One region of the Lacticaseibacillus casei DSM 20011 genome, then DNA from elsewhere that is predicted to be linked to it. Evidence: riboswitches for the same ligand, from Rfam matches in the RefSeq annotation. Region 1 holds a riboswitch; the other holds the start of a gene.
The links. Region 1 has a riboswitch for lysine ahead of LBCZ_RS08835 (amino acid permease). Riboswitches for the same ligand answer to the same signal wherever they lie in the genome.

Region 1 (8,039 bases):
ACCATTTTGTTACCGGCAACGAACCGTTTGACCGGATCTTCAATGATTACCCACCATTTCAGCATTCCGTTTATACGCAAGAAATGTTCCCGGCGTTCAATAAGCAATTCATGAAAGCTGAAAATGATTTTTTCTATTTTCAGCAACATCGAACGATCACCTTCTTGCCTGACACACCAGCCGATAAAGACTTTATTCATTACGTTCTTAGCCAAAAGACAGTTGTTGCCGATTTCGTTAAACGACTTTTAGCCTTTTTAGGTGATCATATTCGGCATCACACAGTCTTTGACCTTCAGCACGAACAGGGGTTGATCCTCAATCTGACCCGAATCGCATTGAACAATGAAATGCTGGGTGGCGACTTCATGCATTTGGTCGACTTTTTCAATCCCCGTGCGTTGAATTACACCAAAACCAATCTTTATCAAGGCCTTGAGGAATTCATTGCCACGCTGCCTGATACGCCGGCATATCGACACTTTCTTGGTAAGCAGCATCTATTTTTGCGCACGCTCTACTATTTGCTGACGCCTTATCTGCGCTACTTTGCGGAAACACCTACCGTACGGGTCAGATTGGCCTATCTCGACCACAACTTGCTTAACCGCCGCCTCGTCAACTTCCTATCCGATCTACCAATGGTTCACTTATTACCAGAACGTGCCGTTTTTAAAACAGCAGACCTCGTCATTACCAGCGTCGATAATGAGCAGGCCATCAAAGCCGCTGCGCCTGCCGGTTTTCACGGGCACATCATTAGTTGGACAGCGGAAGACAGCGATGACGCCATCTTCCAACTGTATTTGTTGATTCGCCGCTTGTACCTAAAGAAAACCGACGCCTCGTTATCAGCCCAAAATGTCGATCCCCCTTCGTAGGCTCCCGTCGTTCGAATAAATTTTAACAGTTAGCCATCAAAAATCGGCTCTAAAACGCAGCAATTTGCGTTTTAGAGCCGATTTAGTTTAGGCGCAAATTCATACTTTAACGAGAAACATTGCAGTCAGAAAGCCAATCAGGTAACCCGTTACTTACGCTCACTTGTTCGCTTGATGCTCGCGGTGCGGTGAAAGGTCGACTTTTTCTAGCGGAATCAGTTTGGTCTTGTGCTTCACCTTATACCAGACGAATAAAACGATGAATAGCGGAATAGACATGTAGGAAATCAGCAGACGCCCCCAGGCAAAATGTTGCACCGCTTGCAGATCCTGACCCACAATCACAATTAAGCTCATGATAATCGCCAAAATCGGGCCAACCGGGAACCATTTTGCATGATATTTTAACTCATGAACATCATGCCTCTGCTTCACAAACGCACGGCGGAAGCGAAAATGCGACACCGCAATCCCAAGCCACGCTAGGAATCCGGTCAGACCGGATACGGCGACCAACAGTTGGTAAACATGGGGTCCCATGATGCTGGTTAAAAATGTCAAACCACCGACCAGCATCGTCAGTAGTAAGGCTGCAATCGGAATGCCGCGCGTATTCGTTTTTTGAAAAACGCGTAGCGCAAATCCGGATCCGCCCATGGCCCACAACATTCGGGTTGAAGCATACATGCCGGAATTGGCAGACGATAAAACCGATGTCAGAATCACGGCGTTCATCACGCTGGCCGCTCCGGCGAGGCCAATTCGATCAAAAACCAGCGTAAACGGCGAAATTGCCACTTGATCAACACTGGCGCCTAACAGGTTCGGACTGGTATAAGGAATGATGGCGGCAATGACAGCGATAGACAAAATATAGAACAATAAGATCCGCCAAAACACCTGCTTAATCGCCTTGGGAATGCTGGTTTCCGGGGTAGCACTTTCGCCCGCGGTAATCCCGATTAGCTCGGTGCCTTGAAAAGAAAACCCTGCGACCACGAAAACCGCTAATGTTGCCGGCAACCCACCAACAAACGGCGCCGCCTCGGTCGTATAATTTTTAAAGCCAATGGGACCGTGCCCGCCCATGATTCCCATAATGGTCAACAAACCCACGACCAGAAAGACCAGTACGGTGATCACTTTGATTAATGACAGCCAGTATTCGGTTTCGCCAAACGACTTAACGGAAATAATGTTAATCGTAAAAATAAGCGCCAAAAAGCCCAGCGAAAACAGCCAGCCTGGCACATCCGGCAACCAGAAGTGCATCACAATGGCAGTTGTCGAAACATCAACCGCAACGGTGATGGCCCAGTTAAACCAGTAGTTCCAACCTAAGGCAAAGCCAAACGCCGGATCAACAAACCGGCTGGCGTACTCTGAAAAGGAACCGGATACCGGCACATAGGTGGCCATTTCGCCTAAACTGGTCATTAGAAAGAACACCATTAACCCGATGCCAATATATGCCGCGATTGCGCCGCCCGGGCCGGCAGTTGCAATCGCGCTGCCGCTGGCGACAAAAAGTCCGGTGCCAATACTGCCGCCGAGGGCAATCATTGAAAGATGCCGGGTTTTGAGTTCTCGTTTTACCTGATTCGTTGCTGACTGTGCCACAAAAGTACTCCTTTGCTGAATGGGTTGAGATGTTAAACGTTGGGTTTGTTACGGTTACAGGGCGTTTAAGCACTAAAAAAACCGGTGGGTGTCAGTAACTAACCCATCGGCTTATTCTGCTTTCCGTCATGAATAAACGTGATCCGATTTGTTAGCGCCCCGCGATAGTCGCGACAGTCCAGCAGATGTTATCCACTGGCCCAACACCGCCTCACTGAACTAAGCCGGCATTTCGGCACCTTTCCCTTTAACAACTGCGCATCTGGCGTTCAGGCCATTGCAGTTGCGACTGATGATCGGTGCGACCTCTAATCTTGATTATGGTTCACGTTATCATGTCTTGTTTCTAACGGCAACCGGCTCTCACCCGGTTTTAACTCAATTTTCAGCTTTGCGGATGTCATCGACTAAACTAGCCGTGTCAAAGTGCTGCTTTAAAAACGGTTCGTCATCGGTTGGCAGGTGTAACTGAAAGTCGCTAAACTTTTGTAAAAATAATTCGCCACTGTCGAGCTCAAATCCGAGAATGTGCCCGCCCATGTGATGATCAGCCGACAAAAAGTGCAAATGGAAACCCGGCGATACCACACCGGCATAAAGATCCGGTGAAAAGTACCCGATCAGCGTGCCTTTGACGTTATCGGCATGGAATTCTTTTTGGCCCGAAGCCGTCTCTGTCAACGTCGGATAAGGAGGTTGTTGCGGCAACACAGCGCGCGTGTGCATTTGCGTGAAGGTACCTTCGACCCGAACTGCCGCAAAAAGATTGCTCGTTTGTAACCGATCAAGAACCGCTTTCTGAAATCCGGTCAGATCCAACCCCTGAAGCTTCCCGGCCGAAACATCGGCTTGATAATGAACATTCGCAAACGGCACTTTCTCATCCGCTGCAACTTCGCGAACGGTACCTTGTGCGTTAACCTGATAAACTTTGCCGGCTTGAATAATCAACTCGCCATCAAGGCCGGTCAACGTGCCAATACCAGTGTCACCATGTTGCAACAACGCTTCAATTGTCTGCGTTCCGGCAAACAAACCAGGCACTAACATTGCCAGTGTCCCATGTTGATACAATCGATCCGTTTCCAAAAAGAAGTCCCTCCTTTTGCGCAGGGTTGGGCCTGCAGCCGCCCAGAATCAACCTGCCGCCAACGATTAATAAATCTGGTCAGGCAGCATTGCCGCGCCGAGTTCCGCATTATCGGAATAATCGACCGGAATGTCAACCAGCACTGGCCCTTTAGTCGCAAACGCTTCATCAAGCACCTTGCCAAGTTCACTCGGTTTATTGACCCGCAGACCCTTGGCACCAAAAGCTTCTACATACTTCACAAAATCAACCGGACCAAAGTCGACACCTGCTGCCCGACCATATTTCATCTCTTCTTGGAATTTTACCATATCATAATGGCCATCGTTCCAAATAATATGAACCAAATCAGCCTTCAAACGAACGGCTGTTTCTAGCTCTTGCCCCGAGAAAAGGAAGCCGCCATCGCCTGACACCGAAACTGCTTTTTTGCCCGGACGTACCAAAGTCGCCGCCATCGCCCAAGGTAAAGCAACCCCTAGCGTCTGCATCCCATTGGAAAACAGCAAGTGGCGCGGTTCGTAACTCCGAAAATGGCGGGCCATCCAGATATAGTGACTGCCGACGTCCACAGCAACTGTCATGTCGTCTGTCACACGTTTTTGCAATGCGGCTACAATACTGAGCGGGTGTAAGACTTTTTGATCTGAGAGGGCTGGCGGAACATCACTTTCCTGTAATTTGGCCTGTAACTCTGTGAGATACTGCTTGCTTTCAGGCGCAACCTGATAACCCCGCAGTAACGGGACTAAAATATCGAGCGTCTGGGAAATATCACCAATCAGCTCTGTTTCTGGCTGGAAGTTGTGATCGATTTCCGCTGGTACATCGTCAATGACAATGATGCGCGACTTGCCATCCGCGTTCCAGTTACGTGGTTCATATTCAACCGGATCATAGCCGATCGCAATGACAAGATCGCTGTGTTGCAATAACATATCCCCCGGTTGGTTGCGGAACAAACCCACCCGGCCAAAGAAATTGTCGATTTGGCGATGGGAGATAATACCTGCACCTTGGAAGGTTTCAACAACCGGCAACTCGGTGACTGACAACAACTCGCGAATCTCTTCGGTTACGTCGCTTGATGACGCGCGCATTCCCAAAAGTAAGACAGGCAGCGATGCCTCTTTAATGGCATGCGCCAGGTAAGTCATATCACTAGGACTTGCCGGCCCTAACTTTGGCGCCACCAGCGGCTTAATCGGTTCCGAGTTCACCGGTGAATCAGTGACGTCTTGAGGAATCGACACGAAGCTTGCCCCTTGCTTGCCGGATTCCGCGGCTTGATAAGCATTGGCAATGATTTCACTAACATTGTCCGGATCCTGCACTTCAGCGGCATATTTGGTAATCGGCGCAAAGAGATCGGCATTACGCATGCTTTGGTGGGAACTACGCAACAGATCCGCCCGCTTTACCTGACCAGACAAAGCCAAAACCGGATCCCCTTCAGCGGTTGCGGTCACTAGGCCAGTTGCCAGGTTTGAAGCACCTGGTCCGGAAGTTGTCAGGACAACGCCGGGTTTGCCAGTCAAACGCCCGATCCCGGCAGCCATGAACGCAGCGTTCTGTTCATGCCGTGCCACGATTAATTGCGGACTCTTTTCTGATTTGGGATGCTCCAAGGTTTCAAAAACCCGATCGATTTTGGCGCCGGGGATACCGAAAACATAATCAATCCCGTGATTTGCCAAACTTTCGACAATTAAATCTGCGCCATAGCGCTTCTCTTCTGCCATTTCGCCACTTCCTAAATTATTGATGTGTTTCATAATACGCTTTTTGTGTTCCGTTTCAAGCCTAGTTTTTTTTTTGAAAAACACTGACTAAACAGAAATGTTCTGTTACATATTTTTCATCAATCTGTATCAATTATAAAATTGGTCGAGTCGGTCGGGAGTCACTTAGCTGATGTTTTTTAGCATCATCTTGATTTTAAACGAAACGGCATAAACTTTGCTTAAAAACTGCTCACAAAGTGCCGCGGGGACGGGTCAGATTATTTGTTTGCTTACAGGTGTTCTATTTTAGGGCAATTAACGGCCAAACTCTGGTTTCTATAACGCGCTCACCGGCCCAGAAGCCTGCACATAAGGACCTCGAGCCAAAATGGCCAAAGACCAGCCATTTTGGCTCGAGGTCCTTATGCTCCGACTTCTTACCGCGCCGGTTCACGCTCATCAAAAAAGCACCGCCATAATAGGCGATGCCAACTTAATCATACAACTTCCAAATAACGACTGCTTTCAAGACTGCATGGAACGACTGATTTTGCCGATGCCGGTCTTGGGGTCTGTCATTTTCATATTAAAACCGAATTTCGTGAAAATGTGCCGTAACTTAGCTAAGTTAACTTTGTCAAACGAACTGATCGTGCCGTCGACTAAACCGATGTCGGCTTTCATTGCCAGGTTAAGAAATGCTTTTAACGCCAGCTGTGCCAAACCCAGATTCTCAAAATCGTAAAAAGCCAGCCGACTTTCAGAACCCAATGTCTCCAAGACGGTGATGTGCATCACATTATCCCAGCGATTGGTTTCAAACAGGAGCTGTGCTTGATAATCCGCTTTTGAATGGCCATACTTGTCAACATTTTCAAATGGTGTGTAGACGTAAATCGAGTTCGTTTTTTGCTTTTGTTCGTCGGATTTAAAGTCAGTGAACACAATATATTGGCTCACTTTCTTTTGCGCCGGATCCTGCGGCTGATTCATGCTTGACAACACGGTGAACTGCGGATCGGCTTCGATTGCTGCAAGCCGCTTCTTATAGGCCTGCTGGTACTCTGTTTGCACAGTCATTTTGAAACCTCCAGACTATTACTCGTTTTTCATTATAGCATTTTTCAATCCGATGCCTATACAAAAGAAAAAAACCGCGTTGAATTCACCCGGCTTTCAAAAACTGATTAAAGAAAATCCTCATTTTTCAAACTGTTTCGGCAAAAGTCGAAAGTATTGTTCATCGCGCGGCTGGTGCTCGGTTAACCCTCGTGGCAATGGCACCTCAAACTGAAAAACAAAGCCTAATCTTTTTAATAAATGAATGGAAGCTTGATTGCCGGGGAAAACGCCTGCCCAGATGGCCTTGATGCCATGAGCAAATTGATCAGCGATGACAAGCTGCAGGCCCTCGCGCATAAGTCCTTGATACCAAAAATCCGGATTAAGGATATACCCGATCTCACGCGTCATGTCATCCCCTGTTTCCGGCGACAAGGCGCGAGGATAGACCCCAATGTTGCCAATCACATGCATTTGGTAAACCAACGCCAGATCCTGCTGCTCGCGGGCGAAGCGTTGAACATGATTGGCCGCCGCCTCCCGCGTCAGTAAAGGTGTCATACCCGCGGCCATGGTCACCTGCTTCAGTCTGGCATAAGCAAAATAATCATCCGTATCTGCCAGTACAAAAGGGCGAACTGTCACCCGTGGTCCTTGTAACATGGTTCCTCCCCCTGACGCTTGTCTCATTTAGTGGAAAATTTTTTCCGTTTATTGAGATGAACGTCCTTCCCATTTGAATTAAAGCCCGTATTTTCTTCGTCAACAAACTTTTTATCTTTTCATATTATCGAGTATTCGTCACGCGAAGACAAGCCCCGCTCATTGTGGCTCATGCGATCGCGCAACCATGCACAAGCATTTTATGCTGGATGAATGTTACTTATCGGTAAAATAAAGTTGTTATCTAAAAATAATTCAATATAACAATCAGACAAGGCGATGCTCGATTTACTAGCAAACCTCACCCGCGTCTGACAGGCAGCGATAAATGTGATCGCACTCGGTGGCACCTGTTGCCACCTACATATTACAGACAAAAGGTGAGGACACATGAAAAAGCTTGTACGTAACATTTTGTTACTTTTTATATTCATGGCTTTTATCTGGCCGCTTCGAGCTATCAACGCTGCTGCTGCGCCAAAATTCACCGTCACGCCGATCTTACCGGCTAATCAACGTCAGACAGTTACTGGCTATTTTGACTTGGAGGTCCAACCCGATCAGCAAGAAGACTTACAATTGCGGATCGCCAATCAAACTAATGAAACCCAAACCTATACGCTCGCTGCAAACCCCGCTTACACCACCAATAGTGGCATGATCGCCTTCGATCAGAGTCGGCCGTCGTTAGATCAAAATGCCATTCGCCTGAATACGTTGATTAAGGGACCGGCCTCGGCTACGATTGCCGCGGGAAGCAATCAGGTGGTCACCTACCATTTGCATTCCCCAACCACGCATTTTATTGGCATTATTTCTGGTGGCTTTTATGTGTTGCAAAAAGGCGACACAGCGGCGACGTCATCAACTGGCGGCGTCCGATTCACAGATCAGTTTGCAATTGGCATCCCAATCATCTTACGACAGGATCTGAAAACCCCTAATCCGCCACTGTTGGAACTCACAAAAGCCAGTATTGGGACTGCCAACCATTATCCG
Region 2 (8,039 bases), 970 kb from region 1:
ATCCCAGTTTTCCGCCGCGGAGCTGAAGTCGATTTATCCCGGCATTGCCACGAACCTGAAGTATCACGGTGATTATTATCAGATTCCGTTTGCCACCGGGACGCGGCTCATGTTTTACAACAAGGATATCCTAGAAAAATATCATCTGACTGTACCGAAGACTTGGGAAGAACTTGCCAAAATCGGGCAACAGCTTAAGGGTGATGGCATCACAGGTGTCGCGTTTAATAAGAGTTATGATTTTGAATTTGAGACATTAGCGTATGATGTCGGCAATCGCCTGATTACGCCGCGGTAGAAGGCGAAAATCGATACGCCAGCTAGCATCAAAGCGATGACGGCGATCACCAGCATGCTGCAGGATAAGACGGCTGTCACAGCAGGACTGGATAATTACTTTAATGTGCCATTTGTTCAAGGTAAAATTTTTGCCGGCTTCGGCTCTAGCGCCACGATTCAGCAGATCGCGTCAACGGCACCTAAGAGCATGCATTGGGGAACCGCGGTGATGCCGAGTTTTGATGGCAAATCCAGTTCGGTTCTGGGTAACAATGGTATTTCAGTTTTCAAAGGTGCCTCGGCGGATCAAATCAAAGGCGCGGTTAAATTCATGAAGTTTCTGATGAGCACCAAGATTCAGACGCAGTGGGCCAAAGCCAGCGGGTACGTACCGGTTGTGTCGACCGCCACGAAGTCAAGCGACTATCAAGCCTACCTAAAAGCCAACCCGAACTACCAGGCCGCAGTCGATGCTTATGATGATGCATTCTCATCAACACCATTCATCGGCTATAACACTTACCGTAACAACTTGCTGGATGCCGTTGACCAGACCGTTTCCAAAAAGGCCGAGCCTAAGACCGTGCTAACCACGCTGCAAAAGCAAGCCGAAACCATTTTGAAAGATAATCGTTAATTAACCAAAAGAAAGCAGGCGCGTCCATGACGACATTCAAACGGATTTTAAAACGAACCCTTATTTACACCGTGCTGGTACTGGGCTTAGCGGTGCTAATGACGTTTGGCTATGTCGGCTATCAAGACGTCACCGCTGGAAAAGGCTACCTTGCCTTGCGCTACCTTTTGCTAACGGCAGAGTCCGGGGTCGGCGGCTTTTTCCTGTTCTTCATCGTGGTGAGTCTGGACACATGGCGCGAACATCGGGAAAAGAAGCGGAAGACAAAATAATAGATTGTCGTGCCAAACTCCGCAATCTCCGGCCAAATGGGGCTGGAACGTGGTGGGCACGACTTTGAGCCTCAGCAAAACCGGCTGAGTCTCAAAGATCGGCCTCATTGTAGGCGGTAAACCGCCAACAATGATTTCACCACTGAGCCCCATCTGGCCTCCGATTGCTACGCTTTGGCACTGACGTTTTAATAATTCAAACCAATTTCCTAGGAAAACTAAAAGCGGACATACTCCAGTTATTGTTGAGTATGCCCGCTTTTGTATTGTGGCCGTGAATTATGATCCGGCTTCATTTTTATCTGTTTATGAGGCTAATTCAGTTAAACCCGGTTCAAGTAACGCTTCAGGAATTCCTTTGTCGCTGTTTGTTGCGGATTGCCGAAGATTTGATCCGGCGTGCCGGACTCGGCAATGATGCCGTTGTTCATGAAGACGACGCGATCGGAAACATCGCGAGCGAAGGCCATTTCGTGGGTGACGATGATCATGGTCAGGCCAGTGTGGGCTAGGGCCGTCATCGTGTTCAGGACATCATCGACCATTTCCGGATCCAGCGCACTGGTTGGCTCATCAAACAGGAGCACTTCCGGATCCATTGCTTCGGCGCGGGCAATGGCGACCCGCTGTTCCTGCCCGCCGGAGAGCTGATCCGGTTTGGCGGCAATGAAGGGATCCATGCCGACTTGTTTCAATAGTTCCAACGCGTGGGTTTTGGCGGCAGCAGCGTCACGTTTTAAGACGGTTTGCTGCGGCACCATTACGTTTTGCAAGACGGTCATGTTGTTGAACAAATTGAAGCTCTGGAACACCATGCCGACTTTGGCGCGATAGGTGCTCAACTTTACGTCTTCCCCTAGAATGCTTTTGCCATGAAAAAGAATATCGCCGCCAGTTGGGGTTTCCAACAGGTTGATGTTGCGCAACAGGGTCGACTTGCCGGAGCCGCTGCGACCGATGATTGAAACAACTTCACCGGCTTGGACGTTGAAATTGATGTCAGTCAGGACTTCGTGGTTCCCAAAACTCTTTTTGAGATTCTTAACTTGGATTAATGGTTCGCTTGCCATGAGCTAGTCCCCCTCTTTTGCGGTGCCAATTTTCGGTGTTTCAACCTGCATTTGATTGTTCATCACGTTGTAGTCTTTGGGTCCGTCGAGATGTTTTTCGATGAGCCGGAAGAGGCGGCTGATGGTGAAGGTCATGATGAGATAGATGCCGCTGACGATCAGATAGGTGTGGAAGAACTGGAAGCTTTGTCCGGCAATGGTTTCGCCGCTGAAGAACAGTTCGGAAACCGAGATAACCGACAGCACGGACGTATCCTTAATGTTCACAATGAACTCATTCGTGACCGCTGGCAGGGAATTACGAACCGCTTGCGGCAGGATAACTTTCATCATGGTTTGTAGATGCGTCATGCCCAGCGCACTGGCTGCTTCGAACTGTCCTTCATCAACGGAAATAATCCCGCCACGGATAATTTCGGAAATGTAGGCGCCAGTGTTAATTGAAACAATCAAAAGCGCTGCGGTAGTGCGATCCATGTTCAGGTGCCAGGCTTGGGCGGCGCCATAATACAAGACCGCTGCCTGAACAATCATTGGCGTGCCACGGAAGACTTCGATATACAAGGAAAGCAGCCAATTGATAACTGCCCGCAAACCGCGCTGTCCCAACTTCTTGGGTTTTGGCGTGGTGCGAATAATCCCGACTAACAGGCCGATGATGAAGCCAACAAGGGTGCCGACCAAGGCCAGTAACAACGTCATACCGGTACCACGCAAGAGCATCGGCCCATACTGTTTCATAATGGCCATGAACCAGTTGCCGCTCTTTTCGGTCGAAGGCTGATTATCGACCGCCTCATTCATCAGGCGTGCCCGCTCTTTTTTGGAAATCGTAGCGAGCAGTTCATTGATTTTAGCTTTATTGGGATCGTTTTTCCGCAACCCGATTGCTAGGTTGGTGTCGCTGGCATCGGTTTTAAATCCCTGACCCTTGGCAAAATGGATATACATCAGGTTCGGGTTGGCGCGTTCTGCCGTGATCCCTTCAGGAACTTCGGAAACGTAGCCGTCAATGGTGCCAGACTCCAAGGCCACCCGCATCGCTGGGAAGTCGTTCATGGCCGGTTCCTTGACGACTCCTTTGATTTGGTTAATGGCCTGATAGTGATACGTACTGAGCTGCGCTGTCACTTTAGCACCTTTAAAATCAGCAATACTCTTGGCTTTTGCATATTTGCTGTCTTTACGGACGACCATGGTCAGATTGGAAATGTAGTACGGATTGGTAAAATCAATCGTTTTGCGCCGATCCGGTGTTGGTGACATCCCGGCGATAATGGCATCGATTTTTCCGGAAGTTAAAGCAGGCGGCAGGCCATCCCAAGAGGTTTTGACCACAACGACTTTCTTGTGCAGTGCCTTAGCGACTTTCCGCGCAATCTGAACATCGTAACCATTGGCGTATTCATGACTGCCTTGAATCTTGACCGCGTTATTGGCATCTGTGTTCTGTGTCCAATTGAACGGTGCATAGCCGGCTTCCATACCGACTTTGAATGTGTTGTCGTCGCTCGCAGCATTGACTGGCTTAGCAGCAAAACCGCCAAGCAGCAGAATCAATACGAGCCCCAGCACACCCAAACGTGCAACCCAGTGTTTTTTCATAAAATGACATTCTCCCTTCTTGTAGTGGGAAATAGAGCTGGAACCAAAAAATCGACCTTTATTGAACAAGCAATAAAGGTCGATTCCATCGATTTTAGTCATAAACCAGAATCATAGCGCCCCGAAGCAACCTGCTTCGACAGTCCATGAGTTATGCGCTCATGGCCCAATGCGGATCGTCCGAACACGGCCCGACATTTCGGCGGCGGCACTTACGACTGGTTCAACATGATCCGGCACTCCCCAGTTTTCGTTGCCCACCGCAACCTCTATTTCTTGGTGGTGTATTTAAATGTCAAAATCAAGTGTAGCGGAATGGGAGGTGGATGTCAATTGGATGTGAGCGTGAATTGGCGCGGTTAGAAGGCGGTGTGTAAGTGGCATAGGCGTAATGGCCGTTTTTTGGCTATTGCGCCTGAGGTCCATACACACAGACTTCTGCGGCAGTGAACACGTTATGGTGGAAGAAGTTTATATTAGCAGGCATACTTACGAGAAGCATTTTTGAACCGCTGTCAAAACATAGAAACAAAGGCTAAGACGTTATTAAGGATGTGCAGTGCGATGCTATAGCGTAAATCCCCAGTAAGCGCGTAAACGGAACCAAATAGCCATCCCATGGTGCAGTAAACTAAAAGATTGACGGTGAAATGAGGTTCCTGAAGCAACCCAAACACAAAGCCTGAGACTAAGACAACGAAAATTTTGCTCATAATAGTGTTCTTGTTGACAAAATAGTTAAAGAAAATTCCGCGTAATATAAATTCTTCAATAATCGGTGCCGCTAATACAGCGTCAACACTGGCTAATAATGGCGCAGTTCAAATGAATTTGTTAACAAGCACCTGATTCGTGGCATTGTCCGCGTTGAAAGGCGTGAGAGATTCAACACACAGCAACCCAAAAAGAGACACAACCCCAATGAGAAGTATAAGCATGTTCTTTCTCGAAAGTGGCTTTAGGCCATAGCCATTTGGATTAAAACGTTTCAATTGCCGGAAATATAGCCAATGAAGAAACCAAATGAATGCCCCTTTTAATAATAGTTCAATCACTAGAACTTCATATTGGTCTTGCTGCAATTTGCTGATTGTAAAAAAATCATGGAATTCAGTTAAGACATCAAGCAGCATGATGCCTGCGAGAAGAAGTGCGCGCTTCAGCAATGAACCGCCAATGGATATTATTTTCCCCAATTGTCTGTCCTTCTTTAGACTTTTGAATGCTATAAAAATTGGGCTACATGAATACGCGCCCATTGTAACAATTAGCGTTAATGGTTAACAAGTTTAAAAATAGGCACAAATTAAAAATCAGAACATATAGATTAACAAATGTAAAGCAAAGAAAAATATTTCGATTTTGAAAAAATGACAAAACGTGTTAAATTTGTCTAATAAACTTCTCATAAAAAGGGGCGGGTGCTGATGCCGGAGGAGCCTGTCAAAGTCGGGGCCTATTTACGGGCGTTGCGTCTTGAAGAAAATGACTCATTGGAAGAAATTGCGGCGGGGATTACGACGGCCGCTACTTTGTCACGCTTTGAACGGGGGGAGACTCAGCTCAGTGCAGCCGTTGTTTTAAAACTGTTAACGCGCTTTGATCAAGATGTTGAATTGATGCAACAAGGCTATCGGGCATTGAATCCGGAGAATTTTTTCCAACAGGTTAATCGGGCCACGGTTTCCGGTAAGTCAGCGTTGCAGGTGTTAGCGCAAAAGCAGTATCGCTTGTGGCGACAAACCGGGCTGATTTTTTATCGACTGAATCAAATTAATATTCTGGCCCACAATGGGTTTACGGACCCGAGTTTTCAGACAACAGCGCAGATGAAAGCCGACGTTATCAAGTATTTGAAACGGATTCGGTACTGGGGATTGTACGAACTTGATCTTTTCGCCGCCACCTTGGTGATATACGACCATGAGCAACTGATGAGTTTGGTCATGGAGCTGGTTTTGGACTGGCCGGATGTGAAGGGCCATCCAACCCGGAACCAGTATCTGTGGGCGATTTTGACGAATAGCATCGCCTTGCTGATTCATCGTCGGGAGTTTACGGATGCTGTGCGGCTGCTTAACGTCGCCAAGAACTTACCCATTCCGGCCGATGATCTCTATGCGCGGATCATGTTGCGCTATCAAGAGCACCTGCTGACCTATCATCGCGGCCAGCATCGGGCGGCTAAAACTGCGGTTAAAAACTTACTGGCAACGCTGGCGTTATTGGACTCGCCGTTTTTTGCCCAGTTGTTGACTAAAAGTTGGCGACGATTCCTGAAGGAGGAGGCGCAGGCAAAATGACGATCGGTGAACAATTCAAACGACTGCGTAAAGAACGGTGGCTGACGTTAAGAGAAGCCGCTGGCGACATTGTTTCGGTATCAAGCCTTTCAAAATTTGAAAATGGCACCTCACAGTTGGCCGCCGATCGCTTTTTCCTATTGCTGGATCGATTGAATCTGGACTGGGATGCGTTCACGCCTTCACGCTCGGATGCACCATTACCGTTTTTGCATCGTTATCTGGTGGCGGCACAGCAGGCAGATGTTCAGGCGTTGGCAGGTATCTTACGCCAGTTGCCGCTGGCGAATACCAATCAACGGTTGCTGTTGCATTTGACGCTGCATAACCATGCACCGGAACGCTTTTCCGTGTTGGCCCGTGAACGTAAACAGGCGTGGTCGTTGTTGATGCATACAACGGCGTGGTCGCTGTTGTTGCGGCTGATCGCGCTTCAATTAACCGGCATCATCGCGATGAAGGATTTGGAAGGACTGATCAAGGCCATTGCGAACCAAGTGCAAACACCCAACACACCACAGGATCATTTGAATCTGGCCAATCGCGCGTTTTTAACCGCTTCTCTTCGGTATATTGCGGCAGGGCAACTGGACAACGCGCAGGAAACGCTTGCGTTAATTCGGCAGGCCACAGTGGGTGACATGGGGGTTGAGTTTCAGATTGCCTGCACAAAACGTCTGGTGATGATTTATTCACCGGATAAAAGCAAGGCAGCGCGCGGTTGGCAAGAGCTTGCCCAACTGAAGGCGTTGTTGAATGAGGTTGCGGCACCGGACTGGACGGCAAGTTGGCTGCCGGCTTTGGAGGCGTTGGCTGAGGCAAAGCGTTGCGGTAAAGAAGCCTGACTTTGCCTTTTTTGAAAATTCGGATAGTAGCAGTTTGTAACGGACTCGCGATCAGCGAAAATAAGTTGATTGTGGGTCCGTTTTTTGGTGTGTTCCACGTGAAACGCCATGAGTTAAGAAGGAAGACTGTTTTTTTGACACGATAATAGGTTCGCAGTCAAAGAAAGTACGCGCCACCTTGTGGATCCTTGATATTGATTCGGACAACCTTCAATAAGTAACGCAACCACCGTTCTTGCGTCGGCTGGTCCAGGATATGCTCCAAACTGATGGCTTGTTGGCATAACTCGTATCCGGCTGTGGTTTGACCAATGACGGCTTGGTACCAGCCGCGTAAAAATAAGAGGAGGGCCGAGTTTGAGAGGTCGTTTGTGTCATGCAAAATTTTTTCGGCGGTGGTGAGGACTTTTTTGGCGTCGGTTAAGTGGCGTGTGTTGATGAACACGGTGAAGGCGGAGAAGAGCGTCTGAATCCGGAGATTGCCGATTTGATTGAAGGCGCGATATTTTTCCGAACGCTTCATCGCTATTGGCAACAAGTTTTGAATGGTTTCAGCAGGTAAGGCGACCATGAGATGGCGGAACCAATAAAGCTCAAAGTAATTCCAAGTTTCAACCGAGTAGAGATAGCTGACCAGTGGCTTGGCGCGTTCCTGCAATTGGGCCATGGCGTCGGTCACATTTTTGAATGGTGATGGCTGGTCAGGCGGCTTGACGCGATCAATCATGGTTAGGCGAAAGATCTGAATGCTGATGAGTTCAAATTGGGTTTGGCGGTTGTGATCGTGCTCGTACCGTTTTTGCCAAGCCTTTTCCTGTTTCAACAAATATTGATAGTCGGCTAGCGTGGGATTTTCAACGTTAAAGCGATCCTGATAGGCGATAACCTCTTCAAAGTCGCGGTGAACTAAAGTGTTGTAAACAAACCGCGTGTGAGCCGAGGGTGGGACAGCGCCTGCCTGGAGATCGCGAATGAAGACGAATTCTTCCACCGAAATGTTGATGCGAAAGAGCAAATGACTCAGGCGG

Region 2: another riboswitch for lysine. It lies ahead of LBCZ_RS13350 (ABC transporter permease subunit); the one in region 1 lies ahead of LBCZ_RS08835 (amino acid permease).

What each region holds. Positions count from the first base shown of each region.
Region 1 covers NZ_AP012544.1:1,795,182-1,803,220, forward strand. Annotated here, with positions in the region: gene LBCZ_RS08830 (helix-turn-helix domain-containing protein) at 1-881, shown strand, start outside; gene LBCZ_RS08835 (amino acid permease) at 1,041-2,501, opposite strand; lysine riboswitch at 2,646-2,820, opposite strand; gene budA (acetolactate decarboxylase) at 2,880-3,590, opposite strand; gene alsS (acetolactate synthase AlsS) at 3,657-5,333, opposite strand; gene LBCZ_RS08850 (hypothetical protein) at 5,841-6,395, opposite strand; gene LBCZ_RS08855 (GNAT family N-acetyltransferase) at 6,516-7,040, opposite strand; gene LBCZ_RS08860 (DUF916 domain-containing protein) at 7,431-8,039, shown strand, end outside.
Region 2 covers NZ_AP012544.1:2,769,529-2,777,567, reverse strand. Annotated here, with positions in the region: partial or broken gene LBCZ_RS13365 (ABC transporter substrate-binding protein) at 1-916, shown strand, start outside; gene LBCZ_RS13360 (hypothetical protein) at 943-1,188, shown strand; gene LBCZ_RS13355 (amino acid ABC transporter ATP-binding protein) at 1,512-2,258, opposite strand; gene LBCZ_RS13350 (ABC transporter permease subunit) at 2,262-3,863, opposite strand; lysine riboswitch at 3,970-4,143, opposite strand; partial or broken gene LBCZ_RS16760 (lysostaphin resistance A-like protein) at 4,379-4,663, opposite strand; gene LBCZ_RS13345 (hypothetical protein) at 4,685-5,059, opposite strand; gene LBCZ_RS13340 (helix-turn-helix domain-containing protein) at 5,291-6,166, shown strand; gene LBCZ_RS13335 (helix-turn-helix domain-containing protein) at 6,163-7,011, shown strand; gene LBCZ_RS13330 (helix-turn-helix domain-containing protein) at 7,169-8,039, opposite strand, start outside.